Regions from separate parts of the Staphylococcus piscifermentans genome, predicted to be linked through region 4. Evidence: riboswitches for the same ligand, from Rfam matches in the RefSeq annotation. Region 4 holds a riboswitch; each other region holds the start of a gene.
What was found. A riboswitch is a leader RNA that binds a small molecule or an ion and turns the genes downstream of it on or off. The one in region 4 is predicted to bind S-adenosylmethionine.
Positions count from the first base shown of each region.

Region 1: linked by a shared signal. The riboswitch ahead of metK (methionine adenosyltransferase) and the one ahead of CKV71_RS03390 (Na+/H+ antiporter NhaC family protein) in region 4 are both predicted to bind S-adenosylmethionine.
Region 2: linked by a shared signal. The riboswitch ahead of CKV71_RS07620 (O-acetylhomoserine aminocarboxypropyltransferase/cysteine synthase family protein) and the one ahead of CKV71_RS03390 (Na+/H+ antiporter NhaC family protein) in region 4 are both predicted to bind S-adenosylmethionine.
Region 3: linked by a shared signal. The riboswitch ahead of CKV71_RS12250 (aminotransferase class I/II-fold pyridoxal phosphate-dependent enzyme) and the one ahead of CKV71_RS03390 (Na+/H+ antiporter NhaC family protein) in region 4 are both predicted to bind S-adenosylmethionine.

Region 1 covers NZ_LT906447.1:1,222,906-1,231,187, reverse strand. Annotated here, with positions in the region: gene CKV71_RS05725 (hypothetical protein) at 1-34, shown strand, start outside; gene crcB (fluoride efflux transporter CrcB) at 104-475, shown strand; gene CKV71_RS05715 (fluoride efflux transporter FluC) at 468-824, shown strand; gene CKV71_RS05710 (ADP-ribosylglycohydrolase family protein) at 880-1,803, opposite strand; gene CKV71_RS05705 (aldo/keto reductase) at 1,813-2,655, opposite strand; gene CKV71_RS05700 (nuclease-related domain-containing protein) at 2,790-3,689, opposite strand; gene metK (methionine adenosyltransferase) at 3,786-4,982, opposite strand; SAM riboswitch class I at 5,092-5,207, opposite strand; gene pckA (phosphoenolpyruvate carboxykinase (ATP)) at 5,370-6,962, shown strand; gene CKV71_RS05685 (alpha/beta hydrolase family protein) at 7,372-8,142, opposite strand; gene ytkD (RNA deprotection pyrophosphohydrolase) at 8,126-8,282, opposite strand, start outside.
Region 2 covers NZ_LT906447.1:1,616,963-1,625,244, forward strand. Annotated here, with positions in the region: gene msrA (peptide-methionine (S)-S-oxide reductase MsrA) at 1-448, shown strand, start outside; gene CKV71_RS07615 (homoserine O-acetyltransferase/O-succinyltransferase family protein) at 495-1,388, opposite strand; gene CKV71_RS07620 (O-acetylhomoserine aminocarboxypropyltransferase/cysteine synthase family protein) at 1,390-2,670, opposite strand; SAM riboswitch class I at 2,731-2,828, opposite strand; gene mprF (bifunctional lysylphosphatidylglycerol flippase/synthetase MprF) at 3,003-5,528, opposite strand; gene CKV71_RS07630 (AI-2E family transporter) at 5,704-6,930, opposite strand; gene ptsG (glucose-specific PTS transporter subunit IIBC) at 7,122-8,282, opposite strand, start outside.
Region 3 covers NZ_LT906447.1:2,601,047-2,609,328, reverse strand. Annotated here, with positions in the region: gene mnmG (tRNA uridine-5-carboxymethylaminomethyl(34) synthesis enzyme MnmG) at 1-730, shown strand, start outside; gene rsmG (16S rRNA (guanine(527)-N(7))-methyltransferase RsmG) at 731-1,453, shown strand; gene noc (nucleoid occlusion protein) at 1,500-2,342, shown strand; gene CKV71_RS12260 (hypothetical protein) at 2,478-3,413, shown strand; gene CKV71_RS12595 (hypothetical protein) at 3,428-4,375, shown strand; SAM riboswitch class I at 4,488-4,599, shown strand; gene CKV71_RS12250 (aminotransferase class I/II-fold pyridoxal phosphate-dependent enzyme) at 4,697-5,857, shown strand; gene CKV71_RS12245 (cyclase family protein) at 7,019-7,771, opposite strand; gene metE (5-methyltetrahydropteroyltriglutamate--homocysteine S-methyltransferase) at 7,894-8,282, opposite strand, start outside.
Region 4 covers NZ_LT906447.1:810,359-818,640, forward strand. Annotated here, with positions in the region: gene CKV71_RS03380 (SDR family oxidoreductase) at 1-859, shown strand, start outside; gene CKV71_RS03385 (flavin reductase family protein) at 1,041-1,652, shown strand; SAM riboswitch class I at 1,741-1,840, shown strand; gene CKV71_RS03390 (Na+/H+ antiporter NhaC family protein) at 1,916-3,229, shown strand; gene CKV71_RS03395 (SRPBCC family protein) at 3,387-3,908, shown strand; gene glpT (glycerol-3-phosphate transporter) at 3,973-5,328, opposite strand; gene CKV71_RS03405 (hypothetical protein) at 5,512-6,048, opposite strand; gene CKV71_RS03410 (HAD family hydrolase) at 6,268-6,903, shown strand; gene CKV71_RS03415 (hypothetical protein) at 6,915-7,097, shown strand; gene CKV71_RS03420 (hypothetical protein) at 7,208-7,390, opposite strand; gene CKV71_RS03425 (hypothetical protein) at 7,387-7,740, opposite strand; gene CKV71_RS03430 (formate/nitrite transporter family protein) at 7,807-8,282, opposite strand, start outside.

The DNA of each region.
Region 1 (8,282 bases), 410 kb from region 4:
TGCTTCTTTAGTCTCATTCGGACTTCTAAAATAATCCCTTGAATTTGACAATTACATTCAGCGGTACCACAATTTACTTATTAAAAATAAAAGAGGCGGTATAGTGCAGTACTTATATGTATTTATTGGTGGCGCTTTTGGTGCACTAATAAGATTTTTATTATCACAATTGAATCATAGCGATGGATTTCCAACGGGAACCTTTCTTGCTAACTTAGCAGGTGCTTTCCTGATGGGATTCTTTACAGCTTTGATTTTAAAGTTATTTCAAAACAACCCTTTATTTAAAAAAGGAATTACCACTGGATTCTTAGGGGCGCTAACGACTTTCTCTTCTTTTCAGTTTGAACTCGTACATATGTTAGAACAGCATCATTATCTATTACTTGGTATCTATGCTGTCACAAGTTACATCTTGGGTATTCTGCTTTGTTACCTTGGCGGTAAATTAGGGGGTGCGCTCAGTCATGATTAAATTGTTGTTGATTATGCTTGGCGGCGGTTTAGGTGCGGTCGTTAGAGCTGCTGTTACACAAGCATGCAGCCGTATCCCTTCTGAAATGCCGATAGCTACGTTAATAGTTAACCTAGCAGGAAGTTTTGCAATTAGTTTGTTGAGCGGTTTTGCACTCTCTTATCAATGGGCATCCCCATTATTGATTGTAGGTTTTTTAGGTGGATTGACAACATTTTCCACTCTATCTTTAGAATTGAAAAATCTATTAACAGAACAAACAAAACCGGCGTTATTTATTTTATATAGTGCATTGCAATATATACTTTGCTTTGCAGCATGTTGGCTTGGTTTTCTCATTGCACAATAAAGAGAGCTACTGCAAGTATATAAGAAAGGTGCTGGAACGAATCCCAGCACCTTTTTCATGTTATTATAAACTTTGAAATAATAGGTTCAAACTTCTCTTTACTTACTAAATTTTCAATCCATGTATCCGGAACAGCTTGAACACCATATAATAAACCGGCAATGCTTCCAGTTATCGAGCCTACCGTATCTGTATCGTCACCTAAATTAACTGCTTTAAGCACAGCATCTTTGAAATTATCGGAATTGCCGATACACCATAAAACAGCTTCTAAAGTATCTACTACGTATCCAGAGGATCGAATATAACTTTGAGGAAGTTGATAGAATTCTGGTTGAAATATTTTCTCGAAAAAATTTTTGTATTCATCAAATAGGATAGCATCCTGCTTCAAATTTATACTTAATTCTTTTTCAGTATTCTCCACACTCATCTTAAAGGAATGCCCTGCAGCAATGTTTCGCAATATCTCTACATAAATAATAGATGCTACGAGGGCACGCGGATGGCCATGTGTAATACGTGTATAGGCAATTACTATATCGGCGACTTGCTTGAACGCCATCTCTTCAGGTAAACATTTGATTAACGGAGCAATTCTCATCAAAGCACCATTCCCATTATTATATTCTGATGTGCCTCCGCATTGTTCAGCTGGCGTCCCCTCTTCGTATCTTCTAATTGACTGCGTTGTAGAATTACCCACACCAAATGCAGCACCGAATGGCGTCAAATAGCCATCATTCAAATAACGCACAAATTTTTGCATTAAACTGTCTAGATTGCCATGCGCGTTAATATTTTCTGCCAAACACAAGGTGAGAGAACTGTCATCCGACCATGTTCCAGGTGGTTGGTTACATGTACCATAACCAATCATGCTCTCAACATTAAAACTGCCTCTATTTTCAAATTCGACAGGCACTCCTAAAGCATCTCCTACCATCGCTCCATATAACATTCCTTTATAATCAGCCATTCAAATCACCTATTTATGATGTCCAGAATAATTATCAGGATCAGGACCTACACGTTTATCTTCGTTTAAATTATCTAATTGCGTCATTTGTGAATCGGACAGTTCGAAATCAAACACTTCTAAATTCTCTTTAATACGTGAAGGTGTCACTGACTTCGGAATTACAACGACATCATGTTGAATATTCCAACGAATAATGACTTGAGCCGGCGACTTGCCTACCTCTTCGGCTATTGATTTAACAACTTCGTCATCTAAGATTTGCGCATTCATCAATGGAGACCAGGATTCCATTTGAATACGCTGTGCATTTAGATATGTACGCAAATCTTCTTGAATTAAATACGGATGGAATTCCACTTGATCAATCACTGGTTTAATTGATGCATGAGATAATAAAGCTTCAAAGTGATGTGATTTAAAGTTGCTGACCCCAATATTTTTCACCTTATTATCTTTCAGTAAATCTTCCATTCCTTTCCAAGTTTCAATCATCACATCTTCATCCATGCCCGGCCAGTGCATTAAATATAAATCTAAATAATCAAGATCTAATTTGTTAAGAGAAGTTTGATAAGCTTCAGCCACATTTTCTCTGCCATAATCTTCCAACCATAATTTCGACGTAATAAATAAGTCCGAACGTTTTAAGCCAGTAGATTCTAATCCAGCCTTAATCCCTTCACCGACCTTTTCTTCATTGCCATAAATCATAGCGGTATCAATACTTCTGTAACCATTTTCAATCGCAACTTGAACCGCTTCCTTAGCCTGCTCATCATTTTCCACACGAAAAGTACCTAAACCGACAATCGGCATACGGTTACCATTATAAAATTCCACATATTCCATTCTTATCTCTCTCCTTGTCATTGATATCTCTACTATACCTTAAACTTTACCGGCCATGCATTCACTCAAACTTCCTTTTCAGGAAAAAGAAAAGCACTGTGAGAGCTGTAACAACTCAAACAGTGCCTCAAACCTTAATTAAAAGATTCAATTTCTTCCATAATACGCGCCAAATCTTCAACATTATATTGAATACGGCCATGGAAAACAAATTTATTAAAGTATTCATCCAATTGTTCAGCACCAACAAGTACTTTAGTATTGGTATTTTGTGCATAATTCGAAATTGTCACAGCACCTTCATTTTTAGGATTGAAATAAAGTAGTGCCATTGGCGTATATTTCAAATTCAACTGACGTTGCAACGCATCCGCTAATTGTTCAACATAATGCAGTTGTTTCGAGTAATTCACAAACGTTGCAGATTGTTGATCGTCATTTTCATCTAATACTAAAGTTTGCGGTGTACGCTGATCTAAATTCAAGACATTGAAAACTTGTTCAATGGTAGGTAATTCAGCAAACTGTTTGCCGCTGATACCATTATAAACGTGCCCTTTTAAAAGTTGCGAGTCTATAATGTATAAACCTGTACGTGTTAACACTAAATGGCTGATACGTTCGATATCATTCATATCATTTTTCGGCAAGAAGATGTTTGCCATAATATGCATATCTTCAGGGCGAATACGTTTTTCTTTCACTAAGCGTTCTCTTATACCGATAAGACGCATATCAGTGATGTATTCGCTATGGTTTTTTGAAAACAGCTTCAATGCATCAATTTCACGATCTTTCGAATCGACTGTGGCATCAAAATCAGCACGTTGTTTTGTTACTGTTTTCTTATGTTCTACACGTTCTTTTTCAAGCTCATCTTCGTAATTATCTTTCAAGCTTTTTTCTTTTGCTTCATATTGTTCTTCTGCTTGCTGTTGTGCTTTCTTTTTACTGTTTAATGCAGTTAAGAATAATATTAAGAATATAACAGCTATGACTATCGCTGCTACTAAACCAATTTCCAATGGTCCCATACATATTCCGCTCCTTTACTTGTCTTACGTTTCATTATAAAGGAAAGTTTCGATTCTATCGATAATAATCCTGAATTTCATGCAAAAATCGCAGAATTATGCTTGGACCGCTTCTTTCAATACATCCACTTTATCTACACGTTCCCAAGGCAATGCAATGTCTGTACGGCCGAAATGACCATAAGCTGCAGTTTGTTTGTATATCGGGCGTTTTAAATCCAACATTTTAATAATACCTGCTGGACGTAAATCGAAATTATCACGTACCGCTTCTACTAATTTGCCTTCAGAAACTTTTCCAGTTCCAAATGTATCGATGGAAATTGAAACAGGTTCTGCTACACCGATAGCATAAGCAAGTTGGACTTCACATTTATCAGCTAATCCTGCCGCTACAATATTTTTAGCTACATAGCGTGCTGCATAAGCTGCTGAACGGTCTACTTTTGTTGGATCTTTACCGCTGAAGCATCCGCCGCCATGACGCGCAAAGCCGCCATAAGTATCAACGATAATTTTACGACCAGTCAAGCCTGCATCACCTTGTGGCCCGCCGATTACAAAACGGCCTGTCGGATTGATGAAGAACTTAGTTTCATCATCTAATAATGATGAAGGTACAATTGGGTCGATAACATGTTTACGGATATCCTCTTGAATTTGATCTAATGTTATTTCTTCAGCATGTTGTGTTGAAATTACAATTGTATCAATACGAACTGGTTTATCATTTTCATCATATTCTACTGTAACTTGCACTTTTCCGTCAGGACGCAAGTATTTTAAAGTACCATCTTTACGTACATCTGATAAACGTTTCGCAAGTTGATGCGAGAAGAAAATCGGTGTCGGCATATACGTATCAGTCTCGTTGGTAGCGTATCCGAACATTAAACCTTGGTCCCCTGCACCTGTAGCTTCAATTTCTTCTTCGCTGATTTCATTTCTATATTCTAAAGCGCGGTCCACTGCTTGCGCAATATCAGGAGATTGTTCATCAATCGCTGACATCACTGCCATTGTTTGGTTGTCATAGCCGTATTTCGCTCTTGTATAACCGATTTCTTCAACTGTATCTCGTACTACTTTTGGAAAATCCACATAAGTGGAAGTAGAAATTTCCCCGACAATCATAGCCATTCCCGTAGTGACTACTGTCTCACATGCCACCCTTGCATCTGGATCTTTCTTTAATAATTCATCCAAAATAGCATCTGAAATTTGGTCTGCTATTTTATCAGGATGTCCTTCTGTAACAGATTCTGACGTAAATAATCTTCTATTATTCGACATAACTGACTCCTTTTGATTTTAATTACGAAAATTCTCTATCTATGAGCTCAAATTAAAAAGGGCTTTCCACTATATATACATAGAGAGAAAGCCCTTTGACGTCCTTTCGCTCTTATCGTTCAAACGTCTTATATGACATTTGCAAACGGTTTGGCACCTTTCTCCAATAAGGAGAGGTTGCTGGGCTTCGTTGGGTCCATGTCCCTCCGCCACTCAGGATAAGAGAATCCGTTACAAATAATACTACCCAAACAAAATAAAATTGTCAATTACACGAATTGTTTTTTCATAAATCCGATGTGGAATAATGGATATAGTATGTTATACTATAAAAATGTAAAGGCTTACAATTACATTAATACTTACGCGCTGGAGGGGTTTTTAAAAATGGCAGTAGATGCACAAACAAATTTAAAAAAGTTGAATCATTTGATTGAAAAACCATCATCATTATTTCAACTTACAAAAACGCAACTTTACAACAAGATTTTAGACAATAATGAAGGCGAACTCACAGAACTAGGAGCAATCAATCAATTGACTGGCCAATACACAGGTCGTTCTCCTAAAGATAAATTTATTGTAAACGAACCTTCTTACAGAGATGCAATTGACTGGGGCTCAGTAAACCAACCTATCGAAGAAGAAAAATTCCTTAGATTGTATGATAAAGTTCTAGATTACTTAGACCAAAAAGATGAACTCTACGTCTTCAACGGTTACGCAGGAAGTGACCAAGATACTCAATTACGTTTAACTGTAGTTAACGAAATGGCTTGGCACAATTTATTCGCACATAACATGTTTATCCGCCCTTCTTCTAAAGATGAAGCAGAAAAAATTAAAGCGAACTTTACAATTGTTTCTGCGCCTCACTTCAAAGCAAACCCTGAAGTAGATGGCACAGCTTCTGAAACTTTCGTTATCATTTCTTTCAAACACCGTATTATCCTTATCGGCGGAACAGAATATGCGGGTGAAATGAAGAAAGGTATCTTCTCAGTAATGAACTATTTATTACCTCAACAAGATATCATGAGTATGCATTGCTCAGCTAACGTGGGTGAAAAAGGCGACGTTGCATTATTCTTCGGATTATCTGGAACAGGTAAAACAACTTTATCAGCAGCTCCAGATCGTAAATTAATCGGTGATGATGAACACGGCTGGAATAAAAATGGTATTTTCAACATTGAAGGCGGCTGCTATGCGAAAGCTATCAATCTCTCAAAAGAAAAAGAACCTCAAATTTATAATGCAATCCGTTATGGTACAATTTTAGAAAATGTTGTAGTCGAAGAAGATGGTAACGTTGATTTCGATGACAATAAATATACTGAAAACACACGTGCAGCATATCCTATCGACTATATCGATAATATTGCTAAACCATCAAAAGCAGCGCATCCGAATACAATCGTATTCTTAACAGCTGATGCATTCGGCGTATTGCCTCCAATTTCTAAATTAACAAAAGAACAAGCATTGTATCATTTCTTAAGTGGTTTCACTTCTAAATTAGCAGGTACTGAACGTGGTATCACTGAGCCTGTACCATCATTCTCTACATGCTTCGGTGCACCATTCTTGCCATTAAACCCTAAGAAATATGCTGAATTGCTTGGACAATTAATTGATAAACATGAAGTTGAAGTATATTTAGTAAACACAGGCTGGACTGGCGGAAAATACGGCGTAGGTCGTCGTATCAGCTTAAAATATACTCGTCGCATGGTTGATGCAGCTATTAAAGGCGAATTGAAAAATGCTGAATTTGAACAAGATGAAGTATTCGGTTTAAATGTTCCTAAAGACATTAAAGATGTACCGAAATCTATCTTACAACCAATTAATGCATGGAGTAATCAAGATGCTTACCGCGAACAAGCACAAGATTTAATTTCTCGTTTCGTAGAAAACTTCAAAAAATTCGGTGAGGATAGTCAAGAAATCGCTGAAAAAGGCGGCTTTAAAGCTTAATACTAGTTATAAAGGAGCTAAGACAGTTTTGTCTTAGCTCCGCTTTTTGGTTGGACGGATTAATTGTGGTGTGCATTGGAGGGAAACTGTCGAAGCGTGATTCGTCCGCCTATACAGTTTAGGGCCAAAGTGTCGAGGCTCAACTCGTCCGCCTATACAATTTAGGTCCAAAGTGTCGAGGCTCAACTTGTCCGCCTCTACAGATTACGACCAAAGTGTTAAAGCTCGACTCGCCCGCCTATACAGATTACGCCCAAACTGTCGAGGCTCGACTCGCCTGCCTATACAGATTACGCCCAAAGTGTTAAGGCTCGACTCGCCTGCCTATACAGATTACCCCCGCCTTCCTTTTAAAATCTCCCTAAACAAAAGTAGAAGCTAGGACATTATATGCCCCAGCCCAATTAACCTACTTATTATTTTCAATACAATCCATCCACTTATGAATAACTTCTAAAACTTCTTTCAACGCTTCTGGTCTTGGAACATGCCCTTCTTGCATTTGATAAAAGGTTTCATAGCGATGGCCGATGCGTTCTAAATATTCCGCTAAATAATAACCTTGATGGATACCTACTTGTTTATCTTTACCTCCATGTATGATTAAGATTGGAGGACTATTTTCGTCAATATATTGTAAGGCCTCTCTTTTTTCATATGCATCTAAATTCTTCTTAGGATGCCCTACCATTCTGCGTAACATTCCGCGTAAGTCTACGCGTTCTTCATACATTAAGTGTAAATCAGAGACGCCGCCCCAAATGATATAGCTGTCAGCTGGCAAATATTGAAATGTAAGCAAGCCTTGTAAGCCACCTCTAGAGAAACCGACGAGATGGACATAAGCCTCTGGGTAGAGATATTTCAATATATCCATAGCTTGAGTGACATCATGCAAATCATTTCCTGAGAATTCATCGCGGCCTTCGCTGCCATTATTTCCTCTATAGTAAGGTCCGAATACTAACGTATGAGGATCTGAAAATTGTAACAGACGTCCAGTACGAACGCGTCCGACTTTCCCTTTACCGCCGCGCAAATAAATAACGATACGTTGCACTTTTTCTTTAGGGCTCAACATTAAACCTTTTACTTTGAGATGATCGACCTCATAAGTTACTTCTTCTCCAATATGCGAAGCCAAATCAATCGGCATACGTTTTCTATTGATAAAGTCCAAGCGCACTCACTCTTTCTGCACATTTTAATATTACTTCATCAGTCAGTAAGAAACTTTTATCCTCAGCTGCAATATCGTTTAAGTTTCTACATATTACAGGTCCAGCGGTTTCTAAATAGTTCTCTTTGAGTTGTATACTT
Region 2 (8,282 bases), 810 kb from region 4:
TGAAAAAGTAACGTCAGGTTATATGGGTGGCACAGTAGAAAATCCGACTTATGAAGAAGTTAAAAAAGGAAATACAGGACATTTAGAAACGGTGAAAGTAGAATATGACGTTGCGCTATTTTCTTATCATAAATTATTAGAAATTTTCTTTTCTGTCATCGACCCTACTGATTCAGAGGGCCAATATCAAGATCGCGGTAATCAATACCGTACTGCTATCTTCTATACTAACGAAGATCAAAAAGAAACAGCAGAACAGTATATCGAGGAATTAAAATCTACTATTAATCATCATAAGGCGATTGCAACACAAGTATTGCCAGTATCTGAATTCTACAAAGCAGAAGACTATCACCAAGATTTTTACAAAAAGAATCCGGAACGTTTTGCTGAAGAAGAAGCACAACGCGAAGCAATCAAACAGCAAAAAAATGGTAAGCAGGACTAAACAATTAGTTCCGCTTACCATTTTTATATTTATAAACATTCTATTATCATCCTGAAATATTAATTTCATCATGATTCCATCTATTTTTTTCCATCATATCGGCCCAATTTTGGAAGAGTTGCTGAGCATAAGGAATCCAATAAGCAGGAAGTGGTGTGAGCGTTTCTCCTCGGAAATAATTCTTAGGTTTAGCAGCCGCTTCCCCATTCTTCTCACTATCCCTCTGATACTCATTCAACAACGTCTCTGGCTCATATTCAAAGTGGCCACCGATATATAAATCAGTCTGACCTTTATTAGAAATGAAATCCACTCCGGTATAAGGACTATAGGTAACCACATCTAAATCCGCTTCCTCCATCACCTCATAAGGATCCATGAAGGAACCGCGAGATTGCGGAATAATATATTCAGGAATCTCGCACAATACTGGATGGGCTTGCATAATATGATAACGGTAAATTCCCGTTAATTTTTCAGGAAACATTCTTTTGTGAATACCGTAACGATAATTCAAAGCAAATTGTGCACCCCAGCAAATAAATAGACGTTGTTTCACATGAGTTTCTGACCACTCATAGATAGACTTTAATTCCTCGATATAATCTACTTCAGAAAAATCAAGATGTTCAACAGGTGCTCCTGTCATAATTAAACCATCATAATAATGATCCTTGATATCATCAAATTCCTGATAATACTGCTCCGCATGCACATTTGAAGAAGTTCGGCTTTGATGAGTCACTGGATAGATAAAATCAATATTAATCGGATGATCCGTTTGTCCAAGCAATCGCAGCAGTTGTCTTTCTGCATCTTCTTTTACCGGCATTAAATTAACAATCAAGAGATTTAAACCATCGTTGATTCTGTGATTTGCAAAATCGATGTGCTCCTCTTGTAATATAGGCAGTATAGGAATTTTATTCGTAAATAACATGTTAAATCGCTTCTAATCCTTTTTCCAAGTCATTAATGATATCATCAATATGTTCAAGACCTACAGAAATACGAATAGTTTCAGGAGTAATGCCTGCAGTCAGTTGTTCCTCTGGAGTTAATTGAGCATGTGTCGTAGAAGCTGGATGAATCACTAATGATTTCGCATCGCCTACATTCGCAAGCAATGAGAATAATTCTAACGACTCGATAAATTTAATGCCTGCCTCATAACCGCCTTTAACACCGAAAGTGAAAATAGAACATGCACCTTTAGGAAGATATTTTTCTTTTAAGTCATAGTACTCACTAGAAGGAAGTCCTGCGTATTTCACCCATTCTACCTTGTCGTGATTATCTAAGAACTTAGCAACCTTTTCAGCATTTTCAACATGACGTTCCATTCTTAAAGATAACGTCTCTAATCCTTGGAGGAGTAAGAAAGCATTTAAAGGAGACAGACAAGCGCCTGTGTCACGTAACAACGTCGTTCTGATTTTGAATGCTAAAGCAGCTTCACCAAAGGCATCCGCAAATACTAAATCATGATAAGATGCATCAGGTTCAGTCAAACCAGGGAACTTGTCATTTTGTTTCCAATCGAAGTTGCCGCCATCTACTACGACGCCTCCCATAGATGTCCCATGTCCGCCAATAAATTTAGTAGCTGAATGTACTACGATATTCGCACCATGTTCTAAAGGTCTGAATAAATATGGAGAAGCAAAAGTATTATCCACGATTAATGGGATTCCCGCTTCATGCGCAATTTCTGCTAATTTCTCTACATCTTCTACATTACCTTCAGGATTACCGATTGTTTCAATATAAATAGCTTTAGTATTATCTTTAATGGCGTTTTTAACTTCATCAAAGTTTTTGCTGTCCACAATAGAAACATCAATACCGTACTTAGGCAAAGTATGACTGAATAAAGTATATGTACCGCCATATAAAGTAGAACTTGCTACAATGTAATCTCCTGCTTCAGCCACTGTTTGCACAGCATACGTAATAGCCGCCATACCAGAACCTACTGCTACCCCTGCAACGCCGCCTTCTAATTCCGCAACACGTGTTTCAAAGACTGCCACAGTTGGATTCGTTAAACGAGAATAAATATTACCTAATGCATTTAAACCAAATAAATCTGCCGCATGTTGCGTATCATCGAATGTAAAAGATGTCGTTTGATAAATCGGAACTGCTCTCGAATGCGAAGTAGGATCTACCACCTGTCCTGCGTGTAATTGCAATGTTTCAAATTTAAAATCGTTTGTCATGTTCTATTTCCCCCTTATTAACATAAAAAATAAGCCTACCTGAAAAGATAGACTTTAAATCTCTTATCTTTCAGGTCTTCACCTGCTGGAATTAGCACCTAACTTAAATAGGTTGCCTGGTATCGTCGGGCCAGTCCCTCCACCATTCTGGATAAGTTTTATATAATTTAATCAGAGTATAAAACTAATCTTTCCTCTTGTCAACAGACTATTCTCATTTTTCAGAAATTAATTTAGAATTCGCTTGTTGAAATACACTGACTTAGCGCGCTCTTAAAAATAAAAACCCGATTGCCGAGCTTTCAGACAATCAGGTTTCCTTTTTTCGTATTCTATTGTTTAGAACGAATGACACGCAGTACTTTCAACATATTCTGCCATAGTGAACTATGTCTAGAATACACTAAGTATCTCGGTTCCCAATGAGGTTTGAACTTTTCTTTGTATTGTCTTAATCCGCGGAAGCGATATAAATTGTTGAAGTTTTCGAATATGCGACCTGCGATACGTTCATTCAAATAAGAGAACTCTGTTTGTCCAACATTAGATAAGGTCGCCATTCCCATGTTGAATGCCTTATAATCGTGTTCTTGGCCCCATAACAGCAGATGGAGGTATAAACCATCCATCAATGGTAAATCAACGTCAGGGAGCCAACGGATAAGGTCTACAGAGAATGAATCATTATAATGCGTCGGCATTAAACTGCTGAAGGCAATAATTCTGCCGTCTTTTTCTTTTAAGATACCGACCGGTGCTTTAGAGATATAACTGTCTGTAAACTGGCCGACTGAAAAATGCATTTCATTTTTTCCATCCAGCCATGCATCACTGACATGTTTCAGTTGTTTCATCAATTCCGGTGAAAATGGCGGTTCTATAATTTCAAATTGAATCTCTTGATCAGCAATTTTATTCAAAGTCGCTCTAAAGCCTCTGCGTTTCTTACCTGAAGTCGTAAAGGTCGTTAAATCAATTACCGCTTCTTCCCCTAATTTAAAGAACTGATTACCGAAATCATGATACAACGGCATATAACGATCGCTCGCTTGATAGAAAATCACTTCATAGCCCATCTTCACTGCATAATCATAAATCGTCTCTAATAAATGGTGGAAACGTTCCGGATTACCGATAGGGTCTCCAAGTACAACTAAAGCATTGGATTTGTAGCGGTACATCACAAATGCTTCTTCAGATTCATCCATAAATACTTCTTTATCCCCACTATAGATAAGGTGGCTTAAATAGTTGCCGCCGTATTGCTGGATAATCTCTGTACAACGTTCGAAATCTGGTTGCGGACGTTCTTTAGAATACGCTTGTTCAAATAACCAGACAATAAATGCCACAAGGATAAAAATGACGAGTGCTGTCAACCATAAATAATAACGTAAGAGAGAATTATCTAATTCCATCTTGTATGCATCTAACGCATTCAACACTAATTTAATAATATAATGATTTAAAATCAGCATACCTGCACTGACAAAAAACATAGCGACAATATGACGCAGTCGAAGCGGGCGTTTCAAAATCGGTGTTTTATTGAATGAATAAACCAACAATGCGAAAAGAACTACAAGCCAAAACATCAGCAATACCGATGTATTCATATACAAGGTAATTGCAAAAATGATAATAATCGCGAATAACGCAAATAAAATGGCACGTCTGCTTTGTTTAAAAATCCCTCGTACATTTAACATTAAAATTAAACAAGCACTCGTATGAATCGTCACAATAATATAGTAAAACATGTGATTAGGATCATATAATCCATCATAAATAATCGATACATTATTTAATAAGAACATCAAGCTGGTAAAAGCGACTAAAATTCCTAAAGATAACGAGGGAATCTTAGAAACGACAGCCTTTTGATAAGAAAATAAGAAACTAGTGACTTCTTTTGCCGGTGTATAATATCTGGATTGTTCAATGTAGCGTCTGGCAGAAGTACCAAATTCAAAGATAGATAATATCATTGAAATAAGCAACGGTATAAAGTAATAAGCAAAACGATACATTAAGAGACCTAGCAATATCTTTTCTTCTGGTAAGCCTAGATGTTTCAAGCCTACTAAAATCACGACATCAAAGGCCCCGAATCCGCCAGGGATGAAACTGATCAAGCCTGCTATGGCAGCAATAATAAAGATACCAATCACTGAAGTATACGGCACATCTAAATGGACGACACGCAATGAAAAGTACAATACTGTACTAGCAGCAATCCATTCAACCGCTGAAACCATCGTAAGATAAACACCTGTTAACCGATGATTCTGTTGAACCGGCTTCTTGATGGTAAAAATGATAAATGCCGGTAAGAATAGTGCCACGACATACATCATAATATGTACAGCAGGATAGCGATATAACAAATGAGATGCATTGAAGATATGTGTGACTACCAAAATCGATAGGAAACTCAATCCTGTCAACATTGATAGCAAGACTAACGAAATGTAATGCATCAATGTCTTTGTATCTTTAGTATAATTTCTATAAACTGCCAAACGCATACCTGCGCCGATAAATCCACCAAATCCAATAATAGAATTCAAGGCATTTATAATATAACTAATTCTGAAGATCTTCCCTAATGGTATCGTCAACTTCAGTGTGCGAACCATTATAAAGTCATAAAAGCTGAGCAGTAAAATAGATGCGGCACCGATGGCAAACACACCTGTCAACTGTACCCTATTCAATTTTTCAAAGAGAATAAAAGCCTTTTTAAAATCCATGTGCGCAATTTCTCTATACAAAATAGTAGCTACAACGATAAATAAAACTGTAGCAAAAACGATTTTCGCTATGGTGAACAAGCGACCTTTTAATTCTTTTGACATTTTTTCACTCAATTCTTAATTGATATTTTTTAGTTATTCTTTAATTATTTAACTCATTAACCAGCAAATAATATCGACTTACTTAGTAAAAATATACCACAACCGTAAGCGATTCAAAACGTAAAAACAGACATAACCACCTAACAATAGTGTCATGCCTGTTTGATTGCTTGTATTAACGTACTTCGTTGTTAGGATTATCTTTCCATTCTTCATTCTCAACTTCATAAGGCTCTGAATCTTGTCCGTAATAGCGGTTATAGCGACGTTTGAAGATATCAAAGAGGTGCATCACTAGTACTTTTAAGACAGCATATCCTGGTATTGCTAAGATAACACCGACAATACCTAATAAATTTCCAGCACATAAAAGTACGAAAATAATCGTTAACGGATGTACTTTTAATGTTTTGCCCATGACATTTGGTGAAATAAAGTGTCCTTCAAAGAATTGTACCAAAGTCCACACAATTACGAGTTTCAATAACATAATCGGTGAAGTAATCAATGCCATGACAATCGCGGGTGAAATCGCAATGGTAGGCCCTAAATAAGGAACTACACTTGTTACTGCTGCGATACATGCAAGCACTAAACTGTAATCTAATCCGATAATCGAATATCCGATAAATAGCAGAATACCGATACATAATGATACAAACATTTGACCTTGAATGTAAGAACCAACCTGTAAGCTCATACTTTCAATTATTTCATGAAAGTCTTGACGGAATTTCGGCGGTACAATTCTAATTGCCATTTCTTTAAAGTGATGACCGTCTTTCAAGAAGAAGAAGAGTACAAAGGGTGTCGTAACTAAAACTACTCCGACATTAACAACCGCTTCCGCAAACGACATCACTTTTGTTCCGAAGCCATCAAAATAATCCGAAACCATACCAGGCACTTTTTTCGCAAATTTATCTAATTGGTCTTGAATCTGACCATAAAAGCTTGAGAACCCTGTGCCTCTCGACATGCTCGTCACTCGATCAACAATGTCATTAAATTTATCAACATAGCGCGGTACGTGATGACTGAATGTTTTGATTTGACCTCCAATAACCGGGATTAATAAGTTAACAATCAATGCAATGACTGCTACAGCGACACAATATAAGATGATAATTCCCCATAATCTTGGGATACGATAACGTTCCATAATGTTAATGATAGGATTAAAGAGATAAAAGAGAATTAATCCTAAAATAACCGGTGCGGCTATCGTATTAAAAATAATTACAAAAGGCTGGAATATGTAAGAGACTTTATCAAAAATAAAAATAGCGATACCGATAAGTATCAACATGACTAAGCCAAATAACAAATTCTTGCCCCCGATAAATTTCATAAAGCGCGTTTCGCTCAGTGAGAAACGCTGTGGCTTATCGTTATTTGCCATATTATTCACCATTCCTTGTGCTTAATTAAACATATTTTATCGCTTCTTTGTTAAAAAAGAAACTTATAATGCTAAAATACTTGTTTTACTTATATATTTTACCACTGCTATTCAAAAAGAAACCGTCAATTAAAAAGAGAGACTGGAAATTTTATTCATTTCCCAATCTCTCTTATCAAATTATATCTCTTCTAATGATTTACTAAAATTAACTTCTCACCTTGTTCTACTTTTCCCGAATGCAAGACTTCAATATTTGCGCTTCCTGTATTTGTAATAATTATCGGTGTGATAGTACTATCAGCATGTTCTTTGATATAATCTAAATCTACTTTCATTAATGGTTGACCTAAAATAATCGGTTCATTTTCTTGCACTAAGATTTCAAATCCTTCTCCCTCTAATTTAACAGTTTCTAAACCAAAATGAATCAGGAGTTCGATTCCATCTTTAGATTCTAAACCAAGCGCATGTTTTGTCGGAAAGACCATTTTGACTGTGCCGTCAAACGGTGCTACGACTTCTCCTGTTTCTGGTTTGATTGCGATTCCGTCGCCCATCATTTTTTCAGAGAAGACTTTATCAGGCACTTCACTTAAAGCCACCGCTTCTCCAGTAATCGGCGCATAAACCAAAGCACCGCCTTCAGCGACAATCTCAGCTGTCTCAAGATCACCATCCTCAGTAACCGTAGTTTCGGCTGGAGAGGATATAGTTCCATCCATAATTTGCTGCATATCATGTTTAATTTGATCAGATTTCGGTCCGAAAATCGCTTGCATGTTATTACCGACTTCCAGCACGCCTGAAGCACCGAGTTGTTTTAATTTTTCCACATCAACCAATTCTTTATCTCTGACTTCTACACGTAAACGCGTAATACAAGCATCTAAATGTTTAATGTTCTCTTTATGACCCATCGCTGCTAAAACTTCAAATGGCAATTCACTGACAGAAACGTCTTTATTCTCAACTTCTTTATCTTCACGCCCAGGTGTTTTCAAGTTTAACTTTTTAATTAAGAATGTAAATAAGAAGTAATAAATAAAGGCATACGCAATACCGACTGGAATGACTAATAAGGCATTAGAACGATCCCAAGATAGCAATCCGTAAAGAATGTAGTCGATAAAGCCGCCTGAGAAAGTCATACCGATTTGAACGTGTAATAAGTGCATAATTAAGAATGAAGTACCTGCTAAAATTACATGTACCACGTAAAGAATCGGCGCTACAAATAGGAATGAGAATTCTAAAGGCTCAGTGATACCTGTTAAAAATGCAGTCAAGGCTGCAGATAGCATCAAACCGCCAACCACTTTACGGCGTTCAGGTTTAGCCTGACGATAAAT
Region 3 (8,282 bases), 820 kb from region 4:
TATGGCTGGTATTAATGCTGCCGGCAGGGTGCTCGGAGAAAACGAAGTAGTCTTAAGTCGTTCAGATGCATATATCGGCGTACTGATTGATGACCTTGTTACTAAAGGTACAAACGAACCTTATCGTTTATTAACTTCACGTGCCGAATATCGCTTATTATTGCGTCATGACAATGCCGACTTACGTTTAACTGACTTAGGTCATGAAATTGGTTTGATTTCAGATGAACGTTACGCACGTTTCAATGCGAAACGAGATCAAATTGAAGCGGAAAAAGAACGCTTAGCTAACGTTCGTATTAAACCTAATGAGCATACACAAGAAGTCATTAAAGCTCATAACGGTTCACCACTTAAAGACGGCATCCTAGCAATTGAATTATTACGCCGTCCAGAAATGGATTATCAAGCCATTTTAGATATCTTAGAAGAAGAACACCAAATTTCTGCAGATGTGGAAGAACAAGTAGAAATTCAAACGAAATACGAAGGTTATATCAATAAATCATTGCAACAAGTTGAAAAAGTAAAACGTATGGAACAGAAAAAAATTCCGCATGATTTGGACTATAGTAAAATTGACAGCTTAGCAAGTGAAGCAAGAGAAAAATTAGCTGAAGTCAAACCATTGAATATTGCACAAGCTTCACGTATTTCAGGTGTTAATCCTGCTGATATTTCAATTTTACTTGTATATTTAGAACAAGGAAAACTTGAAAGGGTGAAATAGATGAGTGTTGAATGGCTGGCTGAGAAGCTTGAAGAACATGACATAACATTAAGTGATAAACAAAAACAGCAGTTTCAAACTTACTATGAAAAGCTTGTAGAGTGGAATGAAAAGATGAACTTAACAAGCATTACTGATGAAGAAGGCGTTTATTTAAAGCACTTTTATGACTCCATCACTGCAGCATTTTTCATGGACATGAATCAAGAATTGAGTATTTGTGATGTCGGCGCAGGTGCCGGCTTCCCAAGTATTCCTTTAAAAATTGTATTTCCGCAATTAAAAGTGACGATTGTAGATTCTTTAAATAAACGCATTCAATTCTTAAATCATCTTGCTGATGCTTTAGATTTGCACGGTGTCTGTTTTGTCCATGAACGTGCAGAGAATTTCGGCAACTTCAGAGGAGACAACCGGGAGTCTTATGACATTGTCACAGCGCGTGCTGTAGCGCGTCTTTCAGTCTTAAGCGAACTATGCTTGCCGTTAGTGAAGACAGGCGGTCATTTTATCGCGATGAAATCTGCTAAAGGTGAAGAAGAATTAGAGGAAGCTCGATTTGGTATTGGTGTGTTCGGTGGAAGAGTAGAAGCGGTTGAAACATTTGAATTACCTGGTGATGCAGGAGAACGTCAAATGATTATTATTGAAAAGCGTAGTAAAACACCCAAAAAATATCCACGTAAAGCGGGCACACCTAATAAATCTCCTTTACTAAAATAAAAATAAATATTACTATATAAGTATATTTAGAGGGAGAGAATGGACTATGAAGAAGCCTTTTTCTAAACTATTCGGTTTAACAAATAAAGATGAAGATCTCACAGGCTACACAGAAGAAGAACGTAAGAATAACGTTGAATCCATTCAAATAGAGCGCATTGTACCGAATCGTTATCAGCCAAGACAAGTTTTTGATCCAAATAAAATTAATGAACTTGCTGAATCAATTCAAGAACATGGACTGCTTCAACCCATCGTTGTGCGACCAATTGAAGAAGGTATGTTTGAAATCATTGCGGGCGAACGACGTTTTCGTGCATTAAATGCAAATCAGATGGCATATGCAGATGTTATTATTCGCGAAATGACAGATGAAGAAACTGCTGTCGTGGCACTGATTGAAAATATTCAACGTGAAAATTTATCAGCTGTTGAAGAAGCTGAAGCATATCAAAAGCTATTAGAACTTGGTGATACAACGCAAAGTGAATTAGCCCAAAGTGTCGGTAAAAGTCAAAGCTTTATTGCTAATAAGCTGCGTTTGTTGAAACTTGCACCTAAAGCGAAACAGAAACTTTCAGAAGGTAAGATCACTGAACGTCATGCGAGAGCATTACTCAGTTTGTCTTTTGAACAACAAGAAGAAATGGTTCAAACAATTGTGGATCAACATTTGAACGTGAAACAAACAGAAGCAAGAGTTAAGTCAATGGTTGGTCCTGAGAAAGTCAAAGCTCAGCCATTTCAGTTCGCTAAGGATTTAACGAACGCACGTGAAACACTTCAAAATAGTTTGGATAAAATAGAACAAAGCGGTATTCATGTGGAACAAAAAGAACGTGACCACGATGATTATTTAGAAATAAAAATTAAAGTTTATAAACGTTAAAAGTCATTCGCTATTAGGCGAGTGACTTTTTTATATTTATTTTAAAAAACTTAAACGGGGGTACACAATACGTCCACCCTTTTATATATAATGAAAGTGTATGTTAACAAATAATAAAAGGGGAGAAAAACAATCATGAAAATCAAACATCTATTTTCTGCTACAGCAGCACTCGCTATTTTATTAGCAGGATGCGGATCACAAGAGAAAGCAGACAACGATACTAAGCATGAAGAAAAGACTAAAAAAGATGATAATCAAAAAACTGAGAAAAAAGAATCAAACTCAAAATCTACATCAAGCTCAACTGGTACAAATCAAACTAATGATAATTCTGAATCGAAAAAAGAATCAAACTCAAATGTTAAACCTGTAAGCCAACTTACACCTCAAGAAAAGGTCGCTTTAGCATTATATGCACCTAAATCAGCTGAATTTACTGTTACTCCAAGTGAGTTATTGAATCATAGTTATGTTCAAAATGGAAATGGAGGAAATATTCAACGTACGATTCAACAATTAAAATTATCAAAAGTTGAAGATGTACCTCGGTATATTCCAAATGCACCTCAAAATATGACTTTTTATGATTCAAATGATTCTAAAGCGGCTTCAGTTGTTGTTATTGGTATCAGTGATACACAAGTATTGATTTCAGGCACACAAGGGATTAATCCGTATCAACAGCTAGTAAATATAGGTGGATTATATGATGTGAAAGATCTTTATAATCAATATAAAGACCGAAATTTCCAACAAGTAGCAAATCTTATTACCTTTAGAGAATCAGCTGAACCTGCACCAAAAGAGGATAATTCAAGCAGTGACAACGAAAGCAGTTCATCAGATTCTGGAGAAAAAGTAACTCGTGCTAATGTAATCGATAAAGTGGAAGACTACGAAGGTCACAAGTTAGATACGAGTACTTATACGTATAAAGAGCCTGAACAAAAGAGTGATGGAAGCTGGGGCTTCTCCTTTGTGGATAAGTCAGGTGATCTTGCGGGATCTTATATAGTACATTCAGATGGATCGGTAGAAAAATTTGATGCAAAAGGTCAACCTGAATAGGGGGACAACAAGAGATGAAATTAAAGTATTTGTTTGCCGCTTCTGCGACTTTAGCACTTTTGCTTTCAGGATGCGGACATGGCGATAATAAATCATCAGACAACAAAGAAGACACTCAACAAGAAACAAAGCATAAAGATGACAAAACTTCTGAAAAACAAACCAATAAAGAAGGATTTTCAGAAAAGAATAGTGGGAATGATAATTCCGAATCAGAAAAAACATCTGATAATTCTAGTAATACCAAAAGTTTTAATCAACTCACTAACAAAGATAAGATTGTACTCGCAATGTTTGCAGTGGGACATTCAAAGTATGCAGAAACAACCGTTTCTGCAGAAGAACTATTAAATCATAGTTATGAGAAATGGGATGGACTTGATAAGGCGCAAAAATCAATCCAACATATTAAATTCCAAAGAACATTTGATGGTCAAGTACCAGGACAGCCTTCTAATATGGATGTTTATGAGTCATATGAATCAAAAGGCAACTATCTTACGATGATGGCTATGACAGATTCGCAGATTATTATTATGCCTGAAAAAGGAACAAATACGTATCAACAATTACTAGATTACGGTGCGATTTATAATCTTAAAAATTTATATGAAAAATATATGGATAATCCAAACTTTTCAAAAGTGGCAAACATGACTTCGGTTAGTGAAACGCCTGAAGTAGGGACAAGTAGTAAGTCAGCTGCTAACTCGGATAGCGATACCAAACAAAGCACAAGTTCAAGCGGGACAGTGACGCGTGCTAACGTTATTGATAAAGTGGAAGACTACGAAGGGCACAAGCTAGATACGAACACTTATACGTATAAAGAACCGGAGCAATTAGAAGATGGCAAGTGGGGCTTCTCATTTGTTGATAAGTCTGGCAATCTTGCAGGTTCGTATATCGTTAATTCAGACGGTTCAGTAGAAAAATTTGATGCTAAAGGACAACCTGAATAATATTTATAAGACTCTGCAGCTAATGTGCTGTGGAGTTTTTATACATGTTACTCCTATAATTGATAAATGTCAGAATTTTTAGTACAATAAGAAACGTTAATTATATTAATCAGACTTATCAAGAGAAGCAGAGGGAATTGGCCCTATGAAGCTTCAGCAACAGAAGGTTATTAAGACTGACCTCACTGTGCTTCATCCAACAAGTACAACTTGAAAGATAGGTGCATATACATAGTGGGCTATATGTTGCTTATGCAGTGACATATAGCTTTTTTTGAAAAAAGTATGACGTATCTATCATTAATAAAAGGGGGACTAGGAATGGTGATGTCAAGAAGATTAGCGAAAATACCGGATAGTTATTTTGGAAAAACAATGGGAAGAAAAATTGAACATGGACCGCTTCCTCTCATCAACATGGCAGTAGGTATTCCAGATGGAGAAACACCCAAAGGAATTGTCGATGAATTTGCGAATGCTTTGCGTGTTCCTGAAAATCAGAAATATGGTGCGTTTCATGGAAAAGAGACGTTCAAACAAGCGATTGTCGATTTTTATCAACGTCAATACGGCGTTGAATTAGATAAAGATGATGAAGTATGTATCTTATACGGTACTAAAAACGGTCTGGTAGGCTTGCCGAATTGTATTGTAAATCCAGAAGATTATGTGCTACTGCCTGATCCTGGATATACAGATTATCTGGCAGGTGTTTTATTTGCAGATGCGCACCCCTATGCTTTAGAGTTGGATCCGCCGAATTACCAGCCAGATTGGGATAAAGTACCTGAAGATATCTTGAAACAAACGAAGCTCATCTATTTAACTTATCCGAATAACCCGACAGGTTCCACAGTGACCCAAGAAGTGTTTGATGAAGCGGTTCAAAAATTCAAAGGAACACAAACTAAAATCGTGCATGATTTTGCTTATGCAGCCTTTGGATTTGATCATAAGAACCCGAGTATCTTGCAGTCAAAAGATGGAAAAGAGGTAGCTATAGAAGTCTACTCTCTGTCTAAAGGTTATAATATGTCAGGCTATCGCGTCGGATTTGCGGTAGGGAATAAAGACGTTATACAAGCATTGAAAAAGTATCATACACATCACCATGCAGGTATGTTCGGTGCATTACAAGATGCTGCTACCTTTGCTTTAAATAATTATGATGATTTTTTAGAACAACAAAGCGAAGTGTTCAGAAAACGTCGAGACCGCTTTACTGCTATTTTAGATGAAGTTGCTATTCCATATGAACCTATGACAGGCGGTATTTTCTTATGGTTAAAGACACCTGAAGGTTATACTGGAGAACAATTTGTGGAATTTCTATTACAAGATCAGTCTATATTAGTTGCACCAGGTATCCCATTTGGTGATAATGGCAATCATTATGTACGTGTCTCCCTTGCATTAGACGATGAACAATTAGATGAAGCGGCGAAGCGGTTGAAATCACTTAGCACTATGTATAAAAAATAACTATAAATTAAGATCAAACAGAAACTACATTTTAGGCGGTTTAGCCACATATTATAATTGTAAGAAGTTATAAAAGGTGCTATTATATAGGTGTAATAAAAAACACTCAGGCATCCTGGTAAAGAAGACTGAGTGTAAAAATGTTAGGCGTATGGTCTGAGCCATATTCTACCTTAGGCTTATTGAAATAGTCGATTATGTTCTCAGCATAATCGGCTATTATTTATTGTGTTTTTTTAACAACAAATAAGCAGTAACTGTTAAAGTTACTGTGTAAATCACTTTGAAAGTTATAAGCAACTCTACTTGTAAATTCACAACTATGTTCATAGGATCACCTCAGATCTACCACAGGCGTTTAGTTAAGCCCTTGAGGTAGAACATAGGCACCAACAAGCACGAACATTTTTATGGAAAAATTATACCACATTTTAAAAGGCAGAGTAACACTTTATATTTTTATTGTTGATTAAAAATATATTTGTATGGATGATAGAACTAAAACGAAAGATTAGAGTTCTTTTGTTTTTGGATTCATATAAAAATATATTTTTTGCAACCAAAATAAGCGGGTGGTATTATATGAGTATAATAGATTGATTTGTATATTAATATTTTAATAAGTATATGGAATCATCTTATCTTATTGAAATAGTCGATTATGTTGCGAGCAAAATCAGCTATTTTCATGTCTTTCTTTGACAATAAATAAGCAGCGACTGTTAAAATCACTGTGCAAACTACTTTGAAAGTTACAAAAGCACAACGAAAAAAATGAGAGGCGAGACAACGAAAGTTGTTTCATCACTCATTTTTTTACTACATATAAATTTTAGAAATAATCTTCAAAAAAAATAGAACACTGGATATCAGGCTTCAACACTCACGGGGTGGTGGGAGGTGCTGCTTGATATCCAGTGTCTTCTTTTTATAATTAGTAAAAGGAGTTATGTTATTGCCGTTTATCGGGAAATGGCAATAAAATGAATTTCAGTATACATCCCTATCGGGTGAAGATGCATACCAGATAATGAAAAGATGTTCTTAATCGGGTTTAAGAACAGTGGCGATTCATGCCCCAATTCCTGTGGACCCAGGGCATGTAGCCAACATATTAAGTTCACTCATAATGGCTGCATATAATGGATGATCGCGTGTCCATTATTGCTTATCTGGAGTGATCGCAAATGCTCGGACAGGGAATCCGGGAGCATCTGCGGGTTTAGGGCTGATTGTATAAATTACCGCACCTCTTTCAGGGAGTTGATCAAGGTTTGTTAATAGTTCAATTTGGAAAGTATCTTGTCCTAAGACATACCGTTCGCCGATTAAGTCGCCGTGTTTCGCTACATCAACAGATGCATCAGTATCAAATGTCTCATGACCTATGGATGTCACACCACGTTCTTCAAGTAAGAATTGTAATGCATCTAATGCCCATCCTGGAGAGTGAGGATTGCCTTCAGCATCTTTATTCTCGAATTGTTCAACGTTCGGCCAACGTTTCGACCAGTCACTGCGGAACACAACGAATGAATCAGGTTCGATACGGCCATGTGCCTCTTCCCAGTTCAATAAATCTTCACGTGTAAGACGGAAATCAGGATTTTCGGCTACTTCTTTAGAATAGTCGAGCACGATGAGGGGCAATACTAATTCTTTTAAATCGAGCTCGTGCAAATAGCGTTTATGTTCTACAAAGTGGATAGGAGCATCAATATGTGTGCCATATTGCGTCGCAACACTCCATCTTTGTACGAAAAATCCATCTTCAGGTACTGTACTGATTGTATCGATATATGCTTCTTCTAAAGCGCTGAAATGTGGACTCTTTGAATCAAATGTATGTGTCAAATCGACCCATTTATTTTCTTTCAAAGTTTTCAGCTGATCCCATAAAGGATAACTCATGATAAACACCTCGCTGCAACTGCATTGTTGTTATTAAAAAAATAGTAATACTTTACATTGAGTTGGCAACATGATTAGGGGAAGGAGAGGCCTAATCATGTATTACCAGTTCAATATCTATTGATTTATGCTGTTTCTTGACCTTGTTCTTGACGTAATTTTTTAACTGCTGATACTAAGACAGATAATGCTTCTTTTACTTGATCTTCGTTACGTGTTTTCAAGCCGCAGTCTGGGTTAACCCAGAATAATGAACGGTCGATTTCTTGTAATCCGCGATTGATAGCTACTGTAATTTCTTCTTCAGTCGGGATACGTGGACTGTGAATATCATACACACCTAATCCGATACCTAAATCATACGTAATATCCTCGAAGTCTTTAATTAATGCACCATGGCTGCGAGATGTTTCGATTGAGATAACATCTGCATCTAAATCGTGGATAGTATGGATGATTTCGCCGAATTGAGAATAACACATATGCGTATGGATTTGCGTAGCATCCGCCACAG
Region 4 (8,282 bases):
AAAATTTACAGATAAAGATTTTCCTAAACAAGAACAACCTTGGCCAGGTCTGCAAAAAGATATGGAACCGAAACCCGATTGTGGTGAGGAGTCTTACGTTGGACATGGTCGTTTAGAAGGCTTGAAAATGTTAGTAACTGGTGGCGACTCAGCTATCGGACGCGCTGTAGCAATCGCTTATGCTAGAGAAGGTGCATCTGTTGTTATCAATTATCATCCGAAAGAAGAAGATGATGCACAAGATGTGAAACGTGTCATCGAAGATAAAGGCGGCACAGTTTTCTTACTACCGGGCGATATTACGAACGAAGATTTCAACTATGAACTCGTAGAATATGCAAATGACCGTCTAGGCGGATTAGATAATGTCACAATGGTGGCAGGCTATCAGCAATACCATGAGAAATTCGAAGACTTCAAAACAGAAGATTTCACGAATACCTTTGAAACGAACGTCTATCCCATCTTCTGGACTACGCAAAAGGCTTTAGAATACTTGAAACCAGGCGGTACAATTACAACAACAACTTCTATTCAAGGTTACGATCCGAATCCATTATTGCATGACTATGCCGCAACCAAAGCAGCGATTATTTCCTTGACTAAGAGCCTTGCGAAAGAATTAATCGAAAGAGGCATCCGTGTCAATTCAGTCGCGCCAGGTCCATTCTGGTCACCATTACAAATCTCAGGTGGACAACCGCAAGATAAAATTCCAGAATTCGGTCAACAATCCATGATGGGACGCTCAGGTCAACCTGTTGAATTAGCCAGCACCTACGTTCTTTTAGCCTCAGACGAATCCAGCTATACAACAGGACAAGTCTATGGTGTAACAGGCGGTAAACAAATTAATTAAACTGCTGCTCTGGAAAAGAAACCTTAGAAGCGCAGCCCCGTCTTAACTATTTCCCCCTCGGCAACAGAAGCCGGGGGTTTTTGAATGGGGAAGGGCGAGTCATCATGAACAAGTCATTAGCAATTAGAGCTGATTTTTCCTACTATAAAACTACCAATTATAAATAAAATGAGGTGAGCGTATGAAACAATTCGATCCAAACGAGTTAACGCAGAAAGATAATTATAAATTATTGAGCGGAAGCGTATTACCGCGTCCTATCGCTTTCGTGACTTCTCAAGATAAAGAAGGCAATCTTAATGCAGCGCCTTTCAGTTTTTTTAATGTAGTAAGCAGTGAACCGCCGATGATTATGATTTCGACGGCACGTATGAACGGCAAACGCAAAGATACATCTGTCAACATTGAGACGATGGGTGAGTTTGTGGTGCATATTTCACAACTTTCCATGATTGAAGGAATCAACCAAACAGCCGCACCTATTGCACCGACAGAAAATGAATTAAAACGGACAGACTTTAAAACAATTCCTTCCACTGTAGTCGACGTCCCTGCAATTGAAGGGGCAAGTATCCGCTTCGAATGCAAATTAGACCGTCTCATTGAATTAGGCGATGATGAAACAGGTAACGATTTAATCATCGGACGCGTGGTACAATATCATATTGACGATGCGGTTTATATGGATCCATTCAAGATTAATGTGCAAGCCTTGCAGCCTGTAGGACGTTTAGCAGGAAACGATTATGTGAAACTAGGCGAAGAATTTACGATTCAACGACCGACTGAATAAATGCTTAACAAAAGTTAACCTTCAGATAATTGACGCAAGCCGTTGAGCGTGATAAGTTTAAAAAGATTCACAATTTAAAAATAAATAGTGCTTATCAAGAGAGGTGGAGTGAAGGGCACTTTGAAGCCTCGGCAACATGGAAACGCGTGTGCCAAGTCCCGTAGCAATCGATTGCTAAGAGATAAGAATTGATATATTTATCCTTTTTTCTTAGCGCAGAAAAAAGGTTTTTTATTTATGAAATGAGAGGTGTGGAGTAGAAGATGGCTGAAGAGAAAAAGAAAGGTAATGCTTTTGCACTGATACCTTTAATTGTCTTCGTCGGTTTATTTTTAGGCGTCGGCATTATTACAGGAGACTTTACTAAAATGCCATTAAATATCGCGATTACGATTGCAGTCATTGTGGCATTGCTGATGAATCGCAAACAAAAATTTGCTGAGAAAGTAGAAGTTTTTACTAAAGGAGCAGGCCATTCCAATATTATTCTGATGGTCTTGATATTTGTACTTGCAGGGGCTTTTTCAAAAGTAACTGAAGATATGGGAGGCGTAAAATCAACTGTTAACCTTGGATTATCCTTAATCCCCGGCAACTTGCTGATTATCGGATTATTCGTCATTTGTATGTTTGTATCGATTTCGATGGGAACTTCAGTAGGGACAGTAGCCGCTATTGCACCGGTAGGATTTGGTATCAGCCAAGCAACGGACATTCCTTCCGCACTTGCCATGGCGACTGTAGTAGGCGGTGCGATGTTCGGTGACAATTTATCGATGATCTCAGACACTACCATCGCAGCGGTGCGTACGCAACATACACGCATGAGCGACAAGTTTAAAGTGAATTTCCGGATTGTGTTGCCAGGTGCGATACTTTCAATGATCATCTTGGGCATCTTAACGCATAGCGCAAGCATCAACAGCGCAAAGAATTATGACTATGACTTGATTAAAGTTATTCCTTACTTATTAGTATTAATTTTAGCTCTGATTGGCGTCAATGTAATTATTGTGTTAATTGGAGGGACTGTGCTTTCAGGAATTATCGGCTTATTAGATGGATCGTTCAATTGGATTAAATTCTTGAAAGCGGCCTCTGAAGGTATGATCGGTATGGAAGATATTGCCATTATTGCTTTGATGATCGGTGGTTTAATTGGTTTAATCCAGCACTATGGCGGTATTACTTGGCTGCTGAACTTTGTACGAAGCCGTGTGAAATCCAGACGTGGCGCCGAAATTGGGATTGCAAGTTTAGTCAGTGCCGCAGATATTTCTACAGCCAACAATACGATTTCTATTTTAATGGCCGGTCCGTTGGCTAAAAACATTGCGGATGAATATGATATCGACCCTAGAAAGTCCGCCAGTATTCTAGATATTTTCGGCAGCTGCTTCCAAGGTTTACTACCTTACAGTCCGCAAGTCATTGCTGCAGCTGGAGTAGCCGGTGTTTCACCCTTTATGCTGATGCCTTATTCCATTTATCCGGTAATGCTCGGCTTAAGTGGATTAGTGGCAATCATCTTTAACCTTCCTAGATTAAATAAAAAGAAAGCTGGGAAAGAGGCATAATTAATTTTTACTTCCACACAAGAAAAATGTTAAAGTAATCTTGTTGCAAAACTAACAAAACGGTGCATGAAGTGAAGCAGATAGAGGACGATTATTTTGTCTTATGCACTAGAAATACGTTAAAATAAGGTTAAGTGTGAAAGTAGGTGACGACAGAGTGGCAAGATATAACATAGAAAATGACGTAGTGGTCATTTCGTTGGAGCGATTAATGCGTATTAATCCTGAATTGATTTATCAAGCGTGGACAGATGCCGATATTATGAGACGTTGGTTTATGACTTCTAATCGAACTAATAAGTCCATCGACTTGATTCCTGAAGAAGGGCGACGTTACGAAATCGTTGATGAACGTAATGGCAAGATGAATAAAATTACAGGTGTCTTCCAAGAACTAGAAGCACCGAATCGTATTGTGATGACTATCGGCATGCCTGAATTAAGCGACAAAGAAGATACCATCGAAGTTGAAATCTTTGAACGTGAACCAGGTGCTGACATTACACAAATGAATTTCCGATATACTGCTGTTGTTCCGAAAGAACGACGCTGGACTACCTTAGAATATAAGCAGCAGAAAAAAGAATATCATGACTCAACAGCGCATGGCTTTGAGAACATGTTTATTAAGCTGCAAGATATTTTGACGGAAATGCAGAAAGAACAAGAAGAATTTTAAAAATTAGAAGAAAAAGAAGCGGTACGCCACTTTGTAGTGAGCATGTACCGCTTCTTTTTATCTATTAAACTGTTTCTTGACCACGTTTATTCCAAGTTAAGATAAAGCTCAACATTGCAAGTATACTGATAACAGTAAGCAGTATAAATCCAACATCCCAACCAAAATGATCAACGACAAATCCTAAGATAATATTCGCCATCACTGCACCGAACAAGTAACCGAATAATCCAGTAAGTCCGGCGGCTGTTCCGGCAGCTTTTTTCGGAACATAATCAAGTGCTTGCAACCCAATCAACATCACAGGACCATAGATTAAGAAACCGATTGCCACTAAGGAAAGATTATCAATCCAAGGATGGCCGGCAGGGTTCAACCAATAGATAAGCACGAAAATCGTTACACCTAACATAAAGAAGAATCCAGCAGGTCCACGACGTCCTTTAAATAATTTATCTGATAGCCAACCGCACAACAATGTACCAGGTATTCCAGCCCATTCATATAAGAAGTAAGCCCAACCAGATGCTTTCATATCAAAATGTTTTTCTTCACTAAGATACACTGGCGCCCAATCCAGTACTCCATAACGTACGAAATAGACAAAGATGTTGGCAAAGGCAATAGCCCATACCCACTTATTGTTCAATACATATTTGAAGAGAATCTCTTTCGTAGTCAATTCAGTCTCCATAGTTTCTTTTGAAGCATTAGGATAATCATCGCGGTAGACCTCAATAGGTGGAAGTCCTTGAGATTGCGGTGTATCTCTAACTAAGAAGAAAGCAATAATTGCAATCACAATCGCAAATAATGCAGGGTAAATAAATGCACCTTCAAAGCCCTTTAAATAACCGAAATTATACAGAGCAGTCATTGAGATTCCCCATGTGGCAATCGGTGCCATTAAACCGCCGCCGACATTGTGTGCAACGTTCCATAAAGCAGTTTTACTACCACGCTCGCTGACACTATACCAATGTACTAAAACACGTCCGGACGGCGGCCAACCCATACCTTGGAACCAACCGTTCAAGAAGAGCATGATAAACATAATCAGTATGCCTGAAGTAAAGAAAGGCACAAAACCTAAGAGCAAGTTTACAATCGCTGTCAATATCAACCCTAAACTTAAGAAAATCCTGGCATTACTGCGGTCACTGACCATTCCCATCACAAATTTACTAAAACCATAAGCAATAGACACAGCAGATAAGGCAATACCTAATTCCCCTTTGCTGAAGCCTTGATCAATTAAATCAGGCATAGCTAATGAAAAGTTTTTACGCAATAAATAATAGCCTGCATAACCGATAAAAATTCCTAAAAATACTTGTAACCTTAATTTTTTATATGTATGGTCCACTTCATCGCTCGGCAATGGTTGTCGAGGAGAAGGGGGTTTTAAAAAATTAAACATAGAAACGCCTCCTTTTTACAAAACATTAATATTATTTTAATATTAACTTTACAAAAAGACAACGCTTCCATAAAAAATAATTAGTGAAGATGAAAAAAGACTTCAAAAGCGATGAGTAACACTTTTAAAGCCATTTAAGAATGCTGCATTTAATTTTGTTACGCTCAATATAATGTTTTGTTACTAAGAAATAGTGCTGTGTTTATATTGAGAGACTTTCGGACGATAGTTTGCACCTAAAACATCAATGTTTTTTGTAGCTAGCGCATGAATTAATTTTGAAATAACCTGAGGCGTACAAGAAATATCAATATATTGGGAAGTTAAGATATAATTAATATCTTCTTGATGTGACATATATTGCATGATGTCGATAATTTTATCTTTGATAAAAACATCTTGCAAACCATCAATTTTCAATTTGAAATGCATCATCGCTTCAATATTTGAATCAGTTTGGAATATAAATTCTTTTTGAGATAATGGTAAGACTTGATAAATAGGGTAATTATGAAAACTTAGGAAACTGATAAAATAAGGCAGATTGCATTTCGGAATGTGTACTTTCAATACAAGCTGTTGGCGTATTTTCATAAACTCCGCTTGAACAGCTTGGCTGCTTTGAAGTTGCTTGCATACGGTGAGTAGGTGTCTGCGTTTTAGCCATGTCGATAAGTTTCCGATGTTAATAATAAATGTTTCATATTTATCTAAAAACATAGACGATTCCTCCAGAAGGTGTAAGATGGATTTGATTTCAGAAGAGGTTATAATTAATATATGCTGTTTCAAATTCATTTAAATTTTACCACGCTTTATCCAAAATTTCACTAGGACTTTAGGACGAAACTAAGCGATAGAAAACAAAAACTTTTTCAGACTTCATAGAAATAAAATATGATAAGATGAAATTAAATTATAAGGAAGGAATAAATACATATGAATTACAGAGCTGTCGTATTTGATTTTGATGGAACAATTATAGATACTGAGCAACATTTATTCGAAACAATTAATCATTATTTAAAAATGTATGGAAAAACTCCTATTTCAATCGATTATTATCGTGCTTCTATTGGGGGCGCGGCTTCTGAATTACATGCCTATTTAGAAAATGAAATGGGTGTAGAAGCAACTGAAGAATTATACGCGTCTCATCATACGCAGAGTGTCTATTTACCGATGATTGATAATATCAGTCGTTTAATGGATAAATTAGATAAGAAAAAGATACCGATGGCAATTGCGACGAGCAGTAGTCGTGCTAATATCCAACCGACACTAGACGCCTTAGGGTTAACAGAACGTATACCCGTAATTGTAGGTAGGGAAGATGTAGAAGACGTCAAACCAGCACCTGATTTATATTTGAAAGCAGTACAAGAACTGAATTTCAATCCAAGCAGCTGCTTAGCAATTGAGGATTCAGTCAATGGTGCTACTGCTGCTGAAAGAGCTGGGTTAGGCGTTGTAGTCAATACGAATCCAATGACTTCTTTAATGAATTTCAATGCGCTGCAATTAGCAGGCATGAATATGACCGCTGATCAAATTGAGAATGAATTTTTTAAATAGCAGGTGAATATATGTTAATTTTATTCTTTTTAGCAGGACCGATTATAATTGCAATCGGCAACTTAGTGTTAGGACCGATTTTTAATAAAAAAGTACCGATGAATGTGCGGTTTAGAGCCTTTATGGTAGGCTCCACGATTTATCTTATTACTGCATATCTTTGTTATATCTTAATTTTAAAAGGAAAGATGTAAGGGGGAGCGGGACTGGGACAAAATTTTGTTCTAGGTCCGCTTTTTTATAAAATTCAGCTATAGCAGAAAAAAGAGTTAAGACATTCAAAAATGTCTCAACTCCCGATATATTATTTAGTTGCAAAATATAATCCGACTACGATTAATAAAAGTAATATCGCATCTATACCAATCATCAAAGCACGACGTGAAGTTGCTTCACCGTTTTCTTTTAAACGTTTATACATCATATAATTTGGTATCAAGTTTGCGATTAAAAGTATGATAACAATAACGATGAGTATAATTTTCATTCAGATTCTCCATTTCTGTCTTTTGATAATAGGTCCCAGAGAAATGCAATAACAATACCACAGATAACACCTGCGCCTACTCCGATTTTCATATGTCCTGTGATCTGACCGATAACGATACCGAGGATAACGGTAATTGGGAGGACGATACCGAATTTTATTTTTCTAGCTGGAGAAGTCAACGCGCTGAACATGGCAATATAACAAATTCCGAATGCTGCTACAGCTAGGATAGACAGCAGTAAAGTATGCATCACAGTTTCGTGGCTGTTCATACGATTCAGAAAGAAGAATAATGCTCCGAAGATAAATGTATATAAAATAGCGCGTGAGACAATTTGTTTAGTCATTTCTGACGTCTCCTTTCAACATGATTAGTCAAATTATAACATATCAATAGAAAGGACCTGTATAAATCATTCTTTTTCAAATTGATGATGATCATTCAAGAAAGCATAGAACAGACCAATGATAAGGCCGCCACCGATATAGTTGCCGATAAAGGCTGCGATAATATTAAGTACTGCCGGCCAAAAATGTAAAACATCCACATGATAGATAAGTCCGCCGATAAATAGACAAGCGTTATAAACGACGTGTTCATAGCCCATAAATGCGAATACCGCTACTCCGAACATCATGACAAACATTTTAGCTAGAATATCATCTATCTGCATGGCAATAACTAATGAAATATTAATAAAGAAGTTGGCAAAAATACCTTTAGCCAGTAATTCTAAGAAATTAGCAGTCATAGTTTTATGATGAATAACTTCCGAAAGCTGCTTCAACATGTCAGGTGTCATGCTGTCGCTCATGCGCAAAATTAAGAAGAAAACTAATGCGCCTAAGATATTACCTAGGAAGCAGAGCATGAATATTTTGAATACCC